DNA from 4 places in the Kitasatospora sp. NPDC098663 genome. Region 4 is predicted to be linked to each of the others. Evidence: riboswitches for the same ligand, from Rfam matches in the RefSeq annotation. Region 4 holds a riboswitch; each other region holds the start of a gene.
What was found. A riboswitch is a leader RNA that binds a small molecule or an ion and turns the genes downstream of it on or off. The one in region 4 is predicted to bind cobalamin.

Region 1: it holds a riboswitch for cobalamin, as region 4 does, so the genes downstream of both, ACIQVZ_RS05630 (cobalamin biosynthesis protein) here and ACIQVZ_RS07530 (prenyltransferase/squalene oxidase repeat-containing protein) in region 4, are expected to answer to the same signal.
Region 2: it holds a riboswitch for cobalamin, as region 4 does, so the genes downstream of both, ACIQVZ_RS09045 (HoxN/HupN/NixA family nickel/cobalt transporter) here and ACIQVZ_RS07530 (prenyltransferase/squalene oxidase repeat-containing protein) in region 4, are expected to answer to the same signal.
Region 3: it holds a riboswitch for cobalamin, as region 4 does, so the genes downstream of both, ACIQVZ_RS17105 (FecCD family ABC transporter permease) here and ACIQVZ_RS07530 (prenyltransferase/squalene oxidase repeat-containing protein) in region 4, are expected to answer to the same signal.

Annotation. Positions count from the first base shown of each region.
Region 1 covers NZ_JBIWAP010000004.1:73,785-77,892, forward strand. The annotation lists gene ACIQVZ_RS05625 (alpha/beta hydrolase family protein) at 67-1,179, opposite strand; cobalamin riboswitch at 1,532-1,664, shown strand; gene ACIQVZ_RS05630 (cobalamin biosynthesis protein) at 1,772-2,740, shown strand; gene ACIQVZ_RS05635 (cobyric acid synthase) at 2,737-4,108, shown strand, end outside.
Region 2 covers NZ_JBIWAP010000006.1:212,872-216,979, forward strand. The annotation lists gene ACIQVZ_RS09030 (AAA family ATPase) at 1-214, shown strand, start outside; gene ACIQVZ_RS09035 (DNA-formamidopyrimidine glycosylase family protein) at 296-1,105, shown strand; gene ACIQVZ_RS09040 (ArsR/SmtB family transcription factor) at 1,125-1,508, opposite strand; cobalamin riboswitch at 1,590-1,804, shown strand; gene ACIQVZ_RS09045 (HoxN/HupN/NixA family nickel/cobalt transporter) at 1,834-2,949, shown strand; gene rpmG (50S ribosomal protein L33) at 3,062-3,226, opposite strand; gene rpmB (50S ribosomal protein L28) at 3,352-3,588, shown strand; gene rpsN (30S ribosomal protein S14) at 3,588-3,893, shown strand; gene ACIQVZ_RS09065 (CobW family GTP-binding protein) at 3,899-4,108, shown strand, end outside.
Region 3 covers NZ_JBIWAP010000013.1:195,487-199,594, forward strand. The annotation lists gene ACIQVZ_RS17090 (CGNR zinc finger domain-containing protein) at 1-404, shown strand, start outside; gene sodX (nickel-type superoxide dismutase maturation protease) at 453-815, opposite strand; gene sodN (superoxide dismutase, Ni) at 1,117-1,512, shown strand; cobalamin riboswitch at 1,601-1,740, shown strand; gene ACIQVZ_RS17105 (FecCD family ABC transporter permease) at 1,830-2,912, shown strand; gene ACIQVZ_RS17110 (ABC transporter ATP-binding protein) at 2,912-3,676, shown strand; gene ACIQVZ_RS17115 (ABC transporter substrate-binding protein) at 3,699-4,108, shown strand, end outside.
Region 4 covers NZ_JBIWAP010000005.1:182,396-186,503, forward strand. The annotation lists gene ACIQVZ_RS07530 (prenyltransferase/squalene oxidase repeat-containing protein) at 1-2,140, opposite strand, end outside; cobalamin riboswitch at 2,244-2,387, opposite strand; cobalamin riboswitch at 2,465-2,541, shown strand; gene ACIQVZ_RS07535 (hypothetical protein) at 2,675-4,102, shown strand.

The sequences.
Region 1 (4,108 bases), on a different contig from region 4:
ACGGGTGAGGTTCGGGTTTCGTACAGAGGCCCTGTCGGTGTGACTTCTCGTGCGGGGGGGCTGGGTTCAGAGAAGGGGGGTGAGCCAGCGGCGGAGGAGTTCGGTGTAGTGGGTGGGGGCGGAGTTCCAGAGGGTGGCGTGGTCGGCGCCCGGGAAGGGTCGGAGGCTGACCACGCCGGGGCGGGCGGCGGCGAGGCGCTCGGCGGCGCGGAAGGGGGCGACCTGATCGTCGGGGCTGTGCAGCAGGAGGGTGGGGACGCGCAGGTCGGCGCCCTCGGCGATGCGGCTGAAGTCGGCGAGGTCGACGCCGGTGCGGCCCTCGGCGGCGAGGGCGCCGAGCTCGGCGGCGGCGCCGGTGTAGCCGACCCGGGCGGCGCCGCGGCGGGCGGTGGCGGGCAGGTCGAGGACCGGCGAGTCCAGGACGAGGCCGCTGACGGCATGGGCCCAGGCGGAGCGGGCGGCCGTCTGGAGGGCCATGGTGGCACCGAGGGACCAGCCGTACAGGATGACCCGGCCGGCGCCGCTGTCGAGGGCGAGCCGGACCGCCGACTCGACGTCGCGCCACTCGGTCTCGCCGAAGTGGCCGAGCCCGTCCGGCGAGGCCGGGGCGCCCTGGTCGCCCCGGTAGGTGACGGCGAGGGCCGGCAGGGCGAGGCGGTCGAGGACGGGGAGGACCGGGAGGGTCTGCTGCCGGTCGGCGCCGGGGCCGTGGACGAGGATCACCCAGGTGCCGCGTTTGCCGTCGAGGCGCCAGGCGGGGAGGGCGCCGAGTTCGCCGTCGGCGGCGGTGTCGGTGAAGGGGAGGCCGAGCGCCTCGGTGGGGTCGCCGAGGTGGACGCGGGGGGTGAAGTGGACCTCGGTGCCGGGGGTGAGGGTGCCCCGGTCCGCGCGGACGAGGCGGCGGGTGACGCCGTTCTCGTCGCTGTGCAGGACCTCCTCGACGACGGCGTGGCCGTGGTCGTCCCATTCCACGGCCCAGCGGCCGGGGCGCAGGCTCTCGGGGCGGCGGTTGAAGGTGATCCGGCCCGCGGCGAGGCTCCGCACCAGGACGGGGCCGGACTCCCGGGCGGCGCTCGCCGGGTGGACCAGCCGCTCGGAGGCCCGACGGCCGATCACCAGGACGGCGGCCCCGGCGCCGACGACGGCGGCCGCCACGACGGCCGCGGTTCCCCAACGCATATCGCTCCCCGCTCTGCTGGTCTTGGACCGGACGGTGTCCGGGCGGTGTGCGGACGGTGTTCGGGCACCAGTTCACCGGGGGGCCGCGCGGGCGGCCACCGGGCTGGGCCGTCCGGGGCACGGCGGGGGCTCGGGCGGGGCGGGCGTCAGGCACGGCGGGGCGTCGGGCGGGGCGGGCGTCAGGCACGGCGGGGCGTCGGGCGGGGCGGGCGTCAGGCACGGCGGGGCGTCGGGCGGGGCGGGCGGATCGGAGGTGGCGACGGGGCTCCGAGGTGTGACCAACCCCTCCGTGACCTCGGTTGACTCCCGGTTCGGCCGCGTGATGGGATCCTGGGGCCAAACGGAGGCATGCAGAGGAAGCCGGTGCGAGTCCGGCGCGGTCCCGCCACTGTCACCGGGGAGCACGCTCGGAACATCGCCACGGCGGGCCGTCAGAAGCCGCTGGAAGGCCCGGGGGTGCGTCCGACCCGGAAGCCAGGAGACTCTCGCCCCCGGTACGTCGATCCAGGGCGCGGACCCTGAGTGAGGACACGCACGCGATGCAGGCTGCCCCGCCCTGCCGGACCCCACGCGGCCTTCCGCCGAACCCGCCGTGCGCCCGCTGACCCGCGCCGCCGCGTTCGCGCTCGGCGCCGCCGCGGGCTTCGCCGCCGACGCCCGCTTCGCCGACCCCCGGCGCGGCCACCCGGTGGCCGTCTTCGGCAGTGCGGCGACCCGGCTGGAGCGGCGGGTGTGGCAGGACGACCGGGTGGCCGGCGCCGGGTACACGGCGCTGTGCGTGGGCGCGGTCGCGGCCGGCGCGGCGGCCCTGGACCGTACGGTGGGCCGGCGTCCGCTGGGCCGGGCCGCGCTGGCGGCCGCCGCGACCTGGACGGTGCTGGGCGGCACCTCGCTGACCCGCGAGGCGCGCACCATCGGCCGGTCACTGGCCACCGGCGACCTGACGGCCGCGCGGGAGCGGCTGCCGCACCTGTGCGGGCGGGACCCGAGCGCGCTGGACGGGCCTCAGATCGCCCGCGCGGTAGTCGAGTCGGTGGCCGAGAACACGGCGGACGCCGTGGTGAACGCGCTGGTCTGGGGCGCGCTGGCGGGCACCCCGGGGCTGCTGGCGTTCCGCGCGGTGAACACGCTGGACGCGATGGTCGGCCACCGCTCGCCGCGGTACGCCCGGTTCGGCTGGGCCTCGGCCCGGCTGGACGACGTGGCGGGCTGGCCGGGCGCCCGGCTGACGGCGCTGCTCACGGTGGCCGCCGCGCCGCAGCCGAAAACGGCCTGGCGGGTCTGGCGGCGGGACGGCTCGGCGCACCCGAGCCCGAACGCGGGCCAGGCGGAGGCGGCCTTCGCGGGCGCGGTGGGCGTCCGACTGGGCGGGACCCTCCAGTACGGGGAGCGGGTGGAGCACCGGCCGGTGCTGGGCGCGGAGTTGCGGCCGGTGACGGTCGACGACATCGAGCGGGCCTGCGTGCTCTCCCGGCGGGTGGGCGCGCTGGCCCTGGGTACGACGGTCGCGGGGCACGTCGCGCTGCGCTCGCTGACGACACGGTGGAGGGGAAGGGCATGAGCAACGCATTGCTGGTCGCCGGGACGACCTCGGACGCGGGCAAGAGCGTGGTGACCGCGGGCATCTGCCGCTGGCTGGCCCGGCAGGGGGTGCGGGTCGCTCCGTTCAAGGCGCAGAACATGTCGCTGAACTCCTTCGTCACCGCCGACGGCGCCGAGATCGGCCGGGCACAGGCGATGCAGGCGCAGGCGGCCCGGGTGGAACCGGAGGCGGCGATGAACCCGGTGCTGCTGAAGCCGGGCGCGGACGGCCGCAGCCAGGTGGTGCTGCTGGGCCGGCCGGTCGCCGAGGTGGGCGCGCTGGACTACCGCGAGCGCAAGCCCGTCCTGCTGGAACGGTCGCTGGAGTGCCTGGCGGATCTGCGCCGCCGCTACGAGGTGGTGGTCTGCGAGGGCGCCGGCTCGCCCGCCGAGATCAACCTGCGGGACCGGGACATCGCCAACATGGGCCTGGCGACGGCCGCCGGGCTGCCGGTGGTAGTGGTCGGGGACATCGACCGCGGCGGCGTCTTCGCGGCGATGTACGGGACGCTGGCACTGCTGTCGGCGGAGGACCAGCGGCATGTGGCGGGCTGGTTCGTCAACAAGTTCCGCGGCGACGCGCGGCTGCTGGCGCCCGGCCTGGAGATGCTGCACGGGCTGACCGGCCGTCCGGTGCTGGGCACCCTGCCGATGCTGCCGGGCCTGTGGCTGGACGCCGAGGACTCGCTGGACCTGTCCACGGTGGTGGACCGGGTGGACGGCCGCGGCCCGCTCGGGGCGGACGTGCTGCGGGTCGCCGTGGTGCGCTTCCCCCGGCTGTCGAACTTCACCGACCTGGACGCGCTGGCCCAGGAGCCCGGCGTGCTGGTGCGCTGGGTGACCAGGCCGGAGGAACTGGCCGACGCCGACCTGGTGGTGCTGCCCGGCACCCGGGCCACCGTGGCCGACCTGGCCTGGCTGCGCGAACGCGGCCTGGAGCCGGCGCTGAAGGCGCGGGCGGCGGCCGGGCTGCCGGTCCTCGGGGTGTGCGGCGGCTACCAGATGCTGGCGCGCGGGATCGAGGACGAGGTGGAGTCCGGGGCCGGCTCGGTCGACGGCCTGGGCCTGCTGCCGACGCACGTGCGGTTCGGCGCCGAGAAGGTGCTGGCGCGGCCGGTCGGCACGGCGTACGGGCAGCGGGTCGAGGGGTACGAGATCCACCACGGGGTGGTGGCCGTGGAGGGGGGCGAACCGTTCTTCTCCGATGACGACGGGCACGGCCTGGACGGCTGCCGGGTCGGCCCGGTGTGGGGCACGACCTGGCACGGCGCGCTGGAGAACGACGGCTTCCGTCGTGAACTCCTGCGCGAGGTCGCCGCGTTGGCGGGACGGGCGTTCGTGCCGGCGC
Region 2 (4,108 bases), on a different contig from region 4:
GCCCAGCCTGGACTCCGTGCTGCACCGCAACGCCCGGCGCGGCGGCACCCGGCGGCTCGGCGACGAGGAGGTGGCGCGGATCCACGGCCGGATGGCCGGCTGGTACAACTCCGGGCTGCCGATCATCGACAACTCGTACCTGGACGTGGCCGGCACCGCCGCCGAGCTGGACCGCGTCATCCTGGCCCGGCTGATGGGCATGCCGGTGCGCTGACCCGCGACGATCCGGTGGTGTCGGTGCCGACTGCGATGATGGGCGGGTCCTGATCGAACCACCCCGGGGGAGCTGACGCCCGTGCCGGAAGGCCACATCATCCACCGCCTCGCCGCCGAGAACCGGAAGGCCTTCGGCGGCCGCCCGGTCGAGGTGTCCAGCCCGCAGGGCCGGTTCGCCGACGAGGCCAAGGCCATCGACGGGCAGCTGCTCACCGCGGCCGAAGCCGTCGGCAAGCACCTGTTCCTCGGCTTCGAGGAGGGCGGCTGGGTGCACGTCCACCTCGGCCTCTACGGCGGCTTCGCCTTCGGTACCGGGCCCGCGCCCGAGCCGGTCGGCCTGGTCCGGCTGCGGCTGGCCAACGACGACGGCTACGCCGACCTGCGCGGCCCCAACACCTGCGCGCTGGTCACCGGCGCGGAGAAGGCCGCCGTCGCCGCCCGGCTGGGCCCCGACCCGCTGCGGGCCGACGCCGACCCGCAGGCCGCCTGGCGCCGGATATCGGCCAGCCGGACGACCGTCGCCGCGCTGCTGATGGACCAGAAGGTGCTGGCCGGGGTGGGCAACGTCTACCGGGCCGAGGTGCTGTTCCGCCACGGGATCAACCCGCACCGCGCCGGCCGTGACCTCACCCGGGGCGAGTGGGACGCGATCTGGGCCGACCTGGTCGCCCTGATGCACGAGGGCGTCGGCGCGGGCCGGATCGACACCGTCCGGCCCGAGCACACCCCCGAGGCGATGGGCCGACCGCCGCGCGTCGACGACCACGGCGGCGAGGTGTACGTCTACCGGCGGGCCGCGATGCCCTGTCTGGTCTGCGGCACCGACGTCCGGACGGAACAGCACGCCGCGCGCAACCTCTTCTGGTGCCCCGCCTGCCAGGCGGCCTGACCAGGCCCTGCCCGGCCGGTCAGCCGAAGGCCGCGCCGGGCTCGTGGTGTTCGGCGGCGGCGCACGCGTCGAGGAGGGGGCGCAGGGACTCGTCCACGAGCCGGTAGCGCACGACCCGCCCGTCCTTGTCCCCGGTCACCACGCCCGCGGTGCGGAGCAGCCGCAGGGCCTGGGACACGGCGGGGTCGCGCATGCCGGTGGCCACGGCGAGGTCGGAGACGGCGAGCGGGCCGGCCCGGTGGAGGGCGAGCAGGAGGGCGAGCCGCCCGGGGTCGGCGAGCAGGGAGAACCGCTCGGCCCAGGTGCGGACGTGCGCGGGGTCGCCGATCGCGGCGATGGCCTCGCAGACCCGGTGTCCGTCGATGGTGCGGTGGCCCGCGCGGTCGGCCGGTACGAGATGCATGCGCACATTGTTGCAGCAGGGGGCCTGTGATCCTGGACACCTGCGCAGGTGCGCAGCCTTGCAAGGGTGGGTCCTGGCCCCTACGGTGTTCCCCGCCGTGGTGCTCGGGAAGACCGGTGACGGATCCTCAGGGATCCCAGTCCGGAGCGGCCCTCGCCACTGTGATCGGGCCATCGTGATCGTCGACGATGGAGAGACGTCCGTACCCACGACGCCACTGGGAGCCTCGCGCACCTGGGAAGGCGGGTACGGGACCCCCGTAAGCCAGGAGACCGGCCACGGCATCTCACGAAGTGTTTCCACGAGGTGCTGGAGCGTGACCCGAATGACCCTGCCCGAAACCGCCGCGGCTGCCGAGGCTCCGGCGACACCGTCCGCGCTGCCCACGTTCCGCTGGAAGCGCGAGGACACCGTTCGCACGGCCGGGCTGATGGGGGTGATCCTGGCCATGCACGTGGTGGCCTTCGGGACGCTCGTCTTCCTGGTCGCGCCCCACAACTACGCGGTCGGCACCCAGGTCTTCGGGGTGGGCCTGGGGATCACCGCGTACACCCTCGGCATGCGGCACGCCTTCGACGCCGACCACATCGCGGTGATCGACAACACCACCCGCAAGCTGATGGCGGACGGCAAGCGGCCGGTCTCGGTCGGCTTCTGGTTCGCCCTCGGGCACTCCTCGATGGTGGTGCTGATGGCCGCCCTGGTGGCGGGCGGCGCGCAGCTGGCCAGCACGCTGATGGACGACGACTCGACCACCCACAAGTGGCTCGGGATGGTCGGCACGACGGCCTCCGGCGCGTTCCTCTACCTGATCGGCGCGCTCAACCTGGCCGCGCTGCTCGGCATACTCAAGGTGTTCCGGGCGATGCGGGCCGGGTCGTACGACGAGGCGCAGCTGGAGGAGCACCTCAACTCGCGCGGCTTCATGGCCCGGGTGCTGAACCGGGCGACCCGGTCGATCACCCGGCCCGGGCAGATGTTCCCGGTGGGCATGGTGCTGGGGCTGGGCTTCGACACCGCGACCGAGGTCACCCTGATGGTGATGGCCGGGTCGGGGGCGGCGGCCGGGCTGCCCTGGTACGCGATCGTCTGCCTGCCGCTGCTGTTCGCGGCCGGGATGAGCCTGTTCGACACCCTGGACGGGACGTTCATGAACTTCGCGTACCAGTGGGCCTTCGCCAACCCGGTCCGGAAGGTCTACTACAACCTGACGATCACCGGGCTGTCGATCGCGGTGGCCTTCGTCATCGGCACCATCGAACTGGTCGGCGTGCTGCACGAGAAGCTCGATCTGACCGACCCGGTCACCGGCTGGATCGCGGGCATCTCGCTGGACAACGTCGGCTACGCGATCGCCGGGCTGTTCGTGGTGGTCTGGGCCGCGGCGATCGCCTACTGGAAGCTGGCCCGGGTGGAGAAGCGCTGGGCGGCCGCCGAGTAGCGACGGCTGCGACCGGCGACGGCAGCGGGCGGCGACGGCGCCTCCCCCGGGATCCCGGGGGAGGCGCCGTTCCGTCGCCGCGGGTCGGTGCCGGTCGTCGGGCGGGCGGGGTTCAGCGCTCTTCGCGGAAGTCGACGTGCCGGCGCGCGACCGGGTCGTACTTGCGCAGGACCATCCGGTCCGGGTCGTTGCGGCGGTTCTTGCGGGTCACGTACGTGTAGCCGGTGCCGACGGTGGAGCGGAGCTTGATGACGGGGCGCAGTTCGTTACGGGCCATGGGTGTCCTCCCGGGTTGGCGGGGTGTTCGGGGTCGGGGCGAAACCGTACACCGAAATGGAAGTCATTTTCATCTGGTGTAACGTGAGCTCCGTCCTGCCCATTCCCGGACGCCAGGGAGCACCCATGTCCGCCCACTGCCAACTCACCGGCCGTCGGCCCGGATTCGGCAACGCGATCTCGCACTCGCACCGCCGCACCCGCCGCCGCTTCGACCCCAACATCCAGCACAAGCGCTACTGGCTGCCCGGTGAGGGCCGGTACGTCCGGCTCACCCTCAGCGCCAAGGGCATCCGCACCATCGACACGATCGGCATCGAGGCCGCCGTCGCCCGCATCCGCGCCCGAGGGGGGAAGGCCTGATGGCCAAGCAGAGCAAGATCGCCAAGAACGAGCAGCGCCGTGCCGTCGTGGCCCGGTACGCCGAGCGCCGCGCCGAGCTCAAGCGGATCATCGCCAGTCCCGGCACGGCCCCCGCCGAACGCGCCGCCGCCCAGGCCGAACTCGCCCGCCAGCCCCGCGACGCCAGCGCCACCCGGATCCGCAACCGCGACGCCGTCGACGGCCGCCCCCGCGGCTACCTGCGCGCCTTCGGCCTCTCCCGGGTCAACCTCCGCGTCCACGCCCACGCCGGCCACCTGCCCGGCGTCCGCAAGGCCAGCTGGTGAGCGGCGTGGACGGGATCAAACTGCCCGTGGTGGTCGTGGCCGGACTGCACGCCGACGAACGCCGCGCCGCCGTCCGGGAGTTGGCGGTGGCCGGGGTGGACGCGGTGGTCCTCCACCACGACCTGCGGGAGGCCTCGCAGGGCATCGTCCACCGTGAACTGCGCGACACCGGAGGCGGGTTCGACGCCGCCGACGTCCCGCTGGTGAACGACTGC
Region 3 (4,108 bases), on a different contig from region 4:
GGGTCTTCGAGGCCGCCGCCGAGGGCGACGAGATCCGGGGCGTCGACCTGCTGAACAGCCTGCTGATGGAGTACCCGGTCAGCCCGCTGGTCTCCGGGCACGACTACCTCGACGACGCCGGCCGGCCGCGCTGGCACCTGCACCTGGCCGACAACTCGCCGACCGCCACCGCGCACTTCAGCGCGGTCGCCTGCATGGGCCTGGCCGTCCACCTGACCGAGCTGGGCGCCGACCGGCTCGGCATCTGCCAGGCCGCACCCTGCCGCAACGCCTACCTGGACACCTCGACCAACCGCTCCCGCCGCTACTGCTCGGACCGCTGCGCGACCCGCGCCAACGTCGCCGCGTACCGGGCCCGCAAGCGCCAGGAGGCCGAGGCCGCGGCACTCGGCGCCGCCGGCTAGGCCCAATGCCAGTGACTTTGGGCCTAGGTCCGGGCCGGGCTCAGGGGATCAGAGCTGCTCCGCCCAGACGCCCAGGCGGCGGGCCAGGCCCGGCACCCGGGCCAGCCGGGTGCTCAGCAGCAGCCGCTCCAGCCGCCGCCCCGGCGCCAGCCAGGCCGGGCGCGGGCGCAGCCGCAGCAGCACCCGGCCGAGCACCAGCTCGTCCGGGACCGGGCCGTAGCTGCGGCTGTCGCTGTCCACCGGGCGGTTGTCGGACAGCAGCCACCAGCCCCTCGGACGCCGCTCGGCGGCCCGCTTCACCACCAGCAGGTCCTGCTGGAAGGGGTGCCGGAAGAGCACCACCGCGCCGGGCCGGATCGGCGCGCCGTAGCGCACCAGCAGTTGGTCGCCCTCGCGCAGGGTCGGGACCATCGACGGGCCCGCCACGTCGACCAGCCCGAACGGCACCGCGCCGCCGCCCCGGCCCCGCCCCCGGGGTTCCGTGCCCGCCGGTTCCGTGCCCGCCGGTTCCGTGCTCCGCGCCACGACTCCTCCTCCCGGACCGCCCGGTCCCAGTCTGCCGTACGGACCGTCACCCCGTTCGATCCGTTCGGTGTCCGGATTACCCCGGTTCCGGGTCCGCCTTTTGCCCTAGGCCCACCGCCCGATCGCGAAACCCCGGGTGCGGAAGGGTAATCTCGGGCGCGGGAAGACGATCTAAGGAAGGACTCCCATGTTCTCTCGTCTGTTTGCACCGCGCGCCACCGCCCACGCCCACTGTGACCTGCCCTGCGGCGTGTACGACCCGGCGCAGGCCCGGATCGAGGCCGAGTCGGTCAAGGGCACCCAGGAGAAGTACCAGGCCAACGAGGACCCGGCTTTCCGCACCCGCGCCCTGATCATCAAGGAGCAGCGTGCCGAGGCCGTCAAGCACCACATCTCGGTGCTGTGGAGCGACTACTTCAAGGCCCCGCACTTCGAGAAGTACCCGCAGCTGCACCAGCTGATCAACGACACCCTGAAGGCCGCCTCGGCCGCCAAGGCGTCCACCGACCCCGCCACCGGCCAGGCCCTGCTGGACCTGATCGCCGAGGTCGACAAGATCTTCTGGGAGACCAAGCAGGCCTGAGCCTGACGCGTCGCCACCCGACCGCCCCCGTCCGCAAGCCCGGACGGGGGCGGTCGTGCGTCCACGCCCCACCCGGGCCCGGTAAGGGTTGCCTAGCCTGAGTGGCTGTTATGCTGCCAGGGCGTCCGAGGGGGAAGTCCGGTGTGAATCCGGCGCTGACCCGCAACGGTGAGCACGGCCCCTGGGGCCGTGCCAGCCCGATCGCCCCCGGCCGCTGAACTCCCGACAACTCGCCGTGGACTGCGAGGGGATGGCGCCCGGGCCCGCACCCGACCGGTGCCGCCCCCGCGCACCCGCGGCCCGAGGCAAGGCGCACCGTGAGCAGCACCGCAGCCGCGGGCAGTGGCGCAACGAGCCCGCCCGCCCGCCGAATACCCGCCCTCCCGCTCGCCGTCGGCCTGGCCGCCGCCCTGCTGCTCTCGCTGCTCTGCGGCGTGGCGCTGGGCGCCTCCGGGATCGGCCTGCCCCGCGCCCTGCGGCTGCTGGCCGCCGGGCTGACGGGCGGACGGCTGGAGGCGGACGAGGCCGCCGCCTACGCGATCGTCTGGGAGATCCGGCTGCCGCGCACCGTACTGGCCGCCGTGGTCGGCGCCGGGCTGGCCGCCACCGGCGTCGCCGTCCAGGCCCTGGTGCGCAACGCGCTGGCCGACCCGTTCGTGCTCGGCATCTCCTCCGGCGCGGCCGTCGGCGCCAACGCCGTGCTGCTGCTCGGCGCCTTCGCCTCGCTCGGGGTGTGGGCGATCTCGGCCTCCGCGTTCGGCTCGGCGCTGGTCGCCATGGTGCTGGTCTACCTCGCGGCGCGGACGGCCTACGGGCTCACCCCGCTGCGGCTGGTGCTCACCGGCACCGCGCTCTCCTACGGCTTCTCCGCCGTCACCGCGCTGATGGTCTTCGCGGCCGCCCGCGGCGAGGCCGCCCGGGACGCCATGATGTGGCTGCTCGGCAGCCTCGGCGGCGCCACCTGGGGCTCGGTGCCGATCGCCGCCGCCACCGTGCTGGCCGGCGTGGCGTATCTGGCCTGCTCCGCCGGCCGGCTGGACGCGCTCGCCATGGGCGACGAGACGGCCGCCTCGCTGGGCGTGGACCCGGACCGGCTGCGCCGCGAGCTGTTCGTGGTGACCGCCGCCGTCACCGGCACGGTGGTGGCCGTCAGCGGGGCGATCGGCTTCGTCGGGCTGATGGTGCCGCACCTGGCCCGGATGCTGGTCGGCGCCGGGCACCGCCGGGTGCTGCTGGTCGCGCCGCTCGCCGGGGCGCTGCTGCTGGTCTGGGTGGACATCGTCTCGCGCACCCTGCTGGCGCCCGCCGAACTGCCGGTCGGGGTGGTCACCGCAGTGCTCGGGGTGCCCTGTTTCCTGCTGCTGATGCGCCGTCGCGGCTATTCCTTCGGAGGCCGCTGATGGATCTCGCCCTGGACTCCGTCTCGGTCGAGCTGGCCGGCGCCCGGCTGGTCCACGACGTCGCCCTGGACGCCGCCGCCGGGCAGGTGGTCGGGCTGGTCGGGCCCAACGGCAGCGGCAAGTCGACGCTGCTGCGCTGCGTCTACCGGGCGCTGCGGCCGGCCGCCGGGGCCGTCCGGCTGGACGGCGCGGACCTGCACGCGCTGACCGCGCGCGAGGCCGCCAGGCGGGTGGCCGCACTCCCCCAGGAGCACTCCGCCGAGTTCGACTTCACGGTGGCCGAGGTGGTCGCCATGGGCCGGCTGCCGCACCGGCGCGGCCTGGGCGGCCCGGGCGCGGACGACCACGCGCGCTGCACCGAGGCGCTGCGCAAGGTCGGCGCCGAGCAGTTGGCCGGGCGGGGCTTCCTGAGCCTGTCCGGCGGCGAGAAGCAGCGGGTGCTGATCGCCCGCGCGCTGGTCCAGGAGCCCCGGCTGCTGGTGCTGGACGAGCCCACCAACCACCTGGACATCGGCCACCAGCTGGACGTGCTGGCGCTGGTCCGGGAGGCCGGCCCGACGGTGCTCACCGCGCTGCACGACCTCAACCTGGCGGCCGGCCACTGCGACCTGCTGTACGTGCTGCGGGCCGGCCGGATCGTCGCCTCGGGGCCGCCCGCCGAGGTGCTCCGACCCGCCCTGCTGGCCGAGGTGTTCGGCGTCCGGGCCACCCCCGTCCGGCACCCGGCGACCGGCGCCGTCCAACTGCTCTTCGACCGGATCTGACCCACCCCCCGAAGGAACCCCCGTGCGCACCAAGGCCGTTGCCATCACCGCCCTGCTCACCCTCGGGCTCACCGCCTGCGGCGCCGAGATCGCCCCGAGCGGCGACGCCACCGCCGCCTCCGCCCACTACCCGGTGACCGTGGAGAACTGCGGCACCAAACTCACCTTCCCGCAGAAGCCCGCCCGGACGGTGACCAACGACGTCGGCATCACCGAGCTGATGCTCGCCCTCGGCCTGGCCGACCGGATGGCCGGCTACGTGATGCCCGACGACAAGGGCCGGGTCGACCAGGTCGCCTGGAAGGACGGCTACCAGCAGACCGCGTGGCTCTCCAAGAAGGAGATCACCAAGGAGACCGTGCTGGGCGCCAAGGCCGACCTGGTCTTCGCCGGCTGGCACTACGGCTTCGACGAGGGCCGCGGCTTCACCCC
Region 4 (4,108 bases):
TCAGGTAGGCGATCGCGGGAGCCGCGTTCGTCGAGTCCCCGGCCCGGAGCTGGGCCATGATGCCGAGCGCCTGGGAGAACACCGAGGTCGCGTAGGTGTAGTTGCCGGGCGCCGCGCAGCCGGTGCTCTGGTCGGCCTTGGTGCACACGAGGGCGGCCAGGGCGGCGATCAGGTCGTGGCCGCCGAAGGCGCGCGGGTTGCGGCCGACCGCCTCGGCGAGCAGCGCCTCCTTTCCGATCGAGCCGCCGCCTGCGTACTCGGTGCCGATGCCGGTCCAGTCGTTGACGGTGCGCTCGCCGGCGTCCTTGCCCGGCTGGTCCAGGAAGTCGACGATCCTGCGCAGCGCGGCGTCGTCGGTGCCGGTGGCCGCGAGGGCGTAGGCGCCGTCGATGGTGAGGCCGAAGTCGGCGAAGGCCGGGAAGCCCTCGTAGTAGCGGCCGTTGATCAGGCGGGACGGGTCGGTGAGGTAGGCGCTGCCCTTGGCGGCGTCGGGGGTTCGCCCGGCAGGCGGCGTGGTCGCGGGCGAGGTCGGCGGGGTGGTGGCGGGTGTCGTCGGCGGGGCGGTGGCGTCCGGGTTGTGCCGGACGCTGGTGAGGTCGGTGCCGGTCAGGGCCAGGATCGCCTGCTCGGTGGCCGCCGGGTCCGGGTCGGTGGTCGACGCGTCGGGGCCGAAGCCGCCGTCCGTTCCCTGCCGGGCGGCGAGCCAGGCCGTGGCGGCGGCCCGGCGGGTGTCCTGTCCGGTGGCCCTGAACGCCTGGGCCGCGCTCGCGGTGCTGATGGTGTCACCGGGGGCGCCGAGGTACGGGAGGAGGGAACCGTCGGCCTGCTGTCCGGCCGCGAGCTGGTCCGACGCCTTCTTCGCGGCCGTCTCGTACCCGGGGGCCGTGCGCAGGGCGAGGACCGCGAGGCCGGTGGTGAGCGGGTCGGACTCGCAGTGGTCGCCGGCGACGATCATCGATCCGGCCACCCCGCCGTCGGCGCACTGGAGCACCGTGAAGCGGGCGAGCGCCGGGGCGGGTGGCGTGACGCCGGCGCGCTGGAGGGCGATGACACCGAGGGACTGGACCCAGGGCGAGGCCGCGCCGAGGAAGTCCCCGGCGGCGGTGCACTTGCCGTTCTCCCCCGCCGCCGTGCAGACGTGACCGGTGAGCGCGGCGATCAGGTCCCGGCCGCCGAAGGCCCGGGGATCGCCACCGGTGCTCTCGGCGACGAGGGCCAGCAGTGCGGCGGCCTTCGCATCGGGCCGGCCGGCCGGTCCGTCGGGATACAGGAAGGCGTCGGCGTGGGCGGAGAGGAAGGCGGTCGTCCGGCGCAGCGCCGGGTCCTGCGTGCCGGCGGCGGCGAGGGCGATGGCGGTGAGGGCGGTCCGGGGGTGGTCCGGCCCCTCGACGGCCCAGTTCTCCATGTGGTCGCCGCCGACGAGTTGGCGGGCCAGCCAGGCTGCGGCGGCCGCCGGGTCTCCGGTGGCGGACGGCCCGGTCGAAGTCGAGGTCGGAGTCGGGCTCGGGGTCGGGGTCGGGCTCGGGGTCGCCGAGGGTGACAGCGGGGCGGACGGCGAAGCCGACGAGCCGCCGCTCTTCGCCCGGACGGAGTCCGGCGCGAAGCCCGGCGCCCCGCTGGTGCCGCCGATGTCGGTGCCGCCGTACACCCAGGCCTCGACCTCGCCGGGCTCGGGCTTCTGCGTCCCGGCGCCGAACCGGCTGTAGGACCACGCCTGTTGGCCGGGTTCGGCGATCCAGTACGACCAGTACGCGGTGGCCTGCGGGGTGTTGACGCAGGGTTCTTCGGCCGGCGTCGGGTACTGGGTGCCGTTGTTGAAGGTCCCGGTTCCGAGTCGGCAGATGAAGGCGGGTCCGTCGTGCTCGGTTCCGGCGGTGGTGAAGCCGGCGGCGTGCAGCAGGTTCATCCCGGTCGTGGGGTGGGCGTCGCAGCCCCGGACGACGCCGCCGCCCCAGTGGGTGAAGTCGACGGCGACGATCGCGCCCGTCGTCGCCGTGCACTGCTCGATCGGGTCGGCGGCCGCGGTACCGGGGCGCCCGAACAGGACGCTTCCGCAGGCGGCGGCCGCGACAGCACCGGCGACCACCAAGGAGGCGAGGTCCCGGTTCCTGTGACGTGTGCGACTGCTGCTGACCCTCACGACGACTCCCTGGTCGGTCGACGCAGGACGCAACGGCGCAGCCCACGGTCTCCTGGGCAGGGACCGTCCGGACCGCGTCGTAGTCCGCGACGACGCAAGTGCTCTGTGAACAGGCCCCCGGTCCAGGCATTCCGGCTCACCCACCACAGGTGGGTCCACGGTTGCGGGTCAGCGCCGGAGTTCGACCGGCTTCCCCTGAATGCCGAGGGCAAAAAATCGGTTCATCAGACCACGCCGGTCGAACGGGAGTCAACGGGTCGTCATGTCGATCACACCACCTCGTGCGCCGGTGCGCCGTGCGGTAGCGTCCGCGGTGGCCGAGCGGGGGAACCCGGTGCGAATCCGGGGCTGACGCGCAGCGGTGTGGGGCGGCGATCACGCCGCCCTGAGCCCGAATGCCCGACCGGCCACGCACCATGGCGAAAGCCGGCCCACGCGATCCGGGCGGCGACCGCTCCGGCAGTCGCGCGCCCTCGAACGGGCGCCGGAACTCCGGGGCAGGGTCGGCGCCCGCCACCCCAAGGAGCCTGTCCCATGTCCCTCCTCGCCCCCGCGCGGACCACACCTTCCCGCGCCGCCTCCGCCGTCACCGTCGCCCTGACGGCCGGCGCGCTCCTGCTCTCCGCCGTCCCCGCCCACGCGACGGCCAGCCCGACCCAGATAGCCACCTCGAAGAGCACCGGCGTCACCTACCTGAAGTCGCTCCAGGCCGCCGACGGCAGCTACGTCACCGGCGGCGGGCTCTCCAACGAGTGGGCGTTCAGCGCACTCGCGGCCGCCGGCACGGCCGCCGCGGACGTCACCCCCGGCGGCGACCCCACCAAGAACGCCCGCCTGGTCTACCGCGGCCAGCTCGCCGCCCCCGGCTGGCCGAGCGCCTCGCCGGTCGTCACGGACTACGAGCGCGGCATCCTCAACGCCTACGCCGCCGGCATCGACCCCTCCCGGGTCGGCCCGGGCCGCAACCTCGTCGCCGACCTCGCCGCCTACTGGCAGACCGCCGAACCCGGCTACTACGGCCCGTCCGCCAACTTCAACGGCACCGTCTTCGGCCTCCTCGCCCTCGCGGGCGCCAGAACCCAGGCCGGCAGCCCTCGCGTCCCGCAGCCGCTGCTCGACGCCTCCGTCACCGCGGTGCGCGCCAACCAGCACAACGACGGCGGCTGGAACTTCAGCAAGGCCGCGGGCGACCCGAACGCCCTCGCCCAGGGCAGCGACATCGACATGACCGGCGCCGCCATGGCCTCGCTCTGCACCGGGGGCGTCGCCGCCACCGACCCGGCGATCGTCGCCGCCAAGAACTTCCTCAAGGGCAAGCTCACCGCCTCCGGCGCCTTCAACGCCATGTTCGGCGTCAACACCGACTCCAACGGCTGGGCCGTCTCCGGCCTCAACGCCTGCGGCATCAACCCCCAGGGCACCGACTTCACCAGCGGCACCGGCAAGAGCCCCGTCGACTTCCTGATCGCCCAGCAGTTCAAGCCCGGCGGCGGCTTCAAGTACCTGCCCACCGACACCAACCCCTCCCCCTACGCCTCCGTCGACGGCCTGCGCGCCGTCGCCGGCGCCGGCTTCACCGCCACCCCGCCGACCCCGACCACCGCCGGCGAGCCCGCCTGGGCCGCCACCACCGGCTTCACCGCCGGCACCGCCGCCAGGCTCGCCCTGGTCGTCGACGACGGCACCGGCGCGCTCAAGGTCTGCGCCGTCACCCTCACCCCGACCGGCACCACCGCAACCCTCGGCGACGTCCTCGACGCGGCAGGCAGCGCCACCCCGGGCGGCTGCGTCACCTCCGTCACGCCGTCCACCGGCGGCGGCACCGTCACCGCGCTCAACGGCACGGCCAACAGCGGCTCGTCCACCTGGCAGGTCGGCTTGGACGGCGGCGCCGCGACCGGCGCCACCCGGGCCACCACCGTCCACCTCGGCGACACCGTCTCGCTGCGCTACGGCAGCTGATCGCAC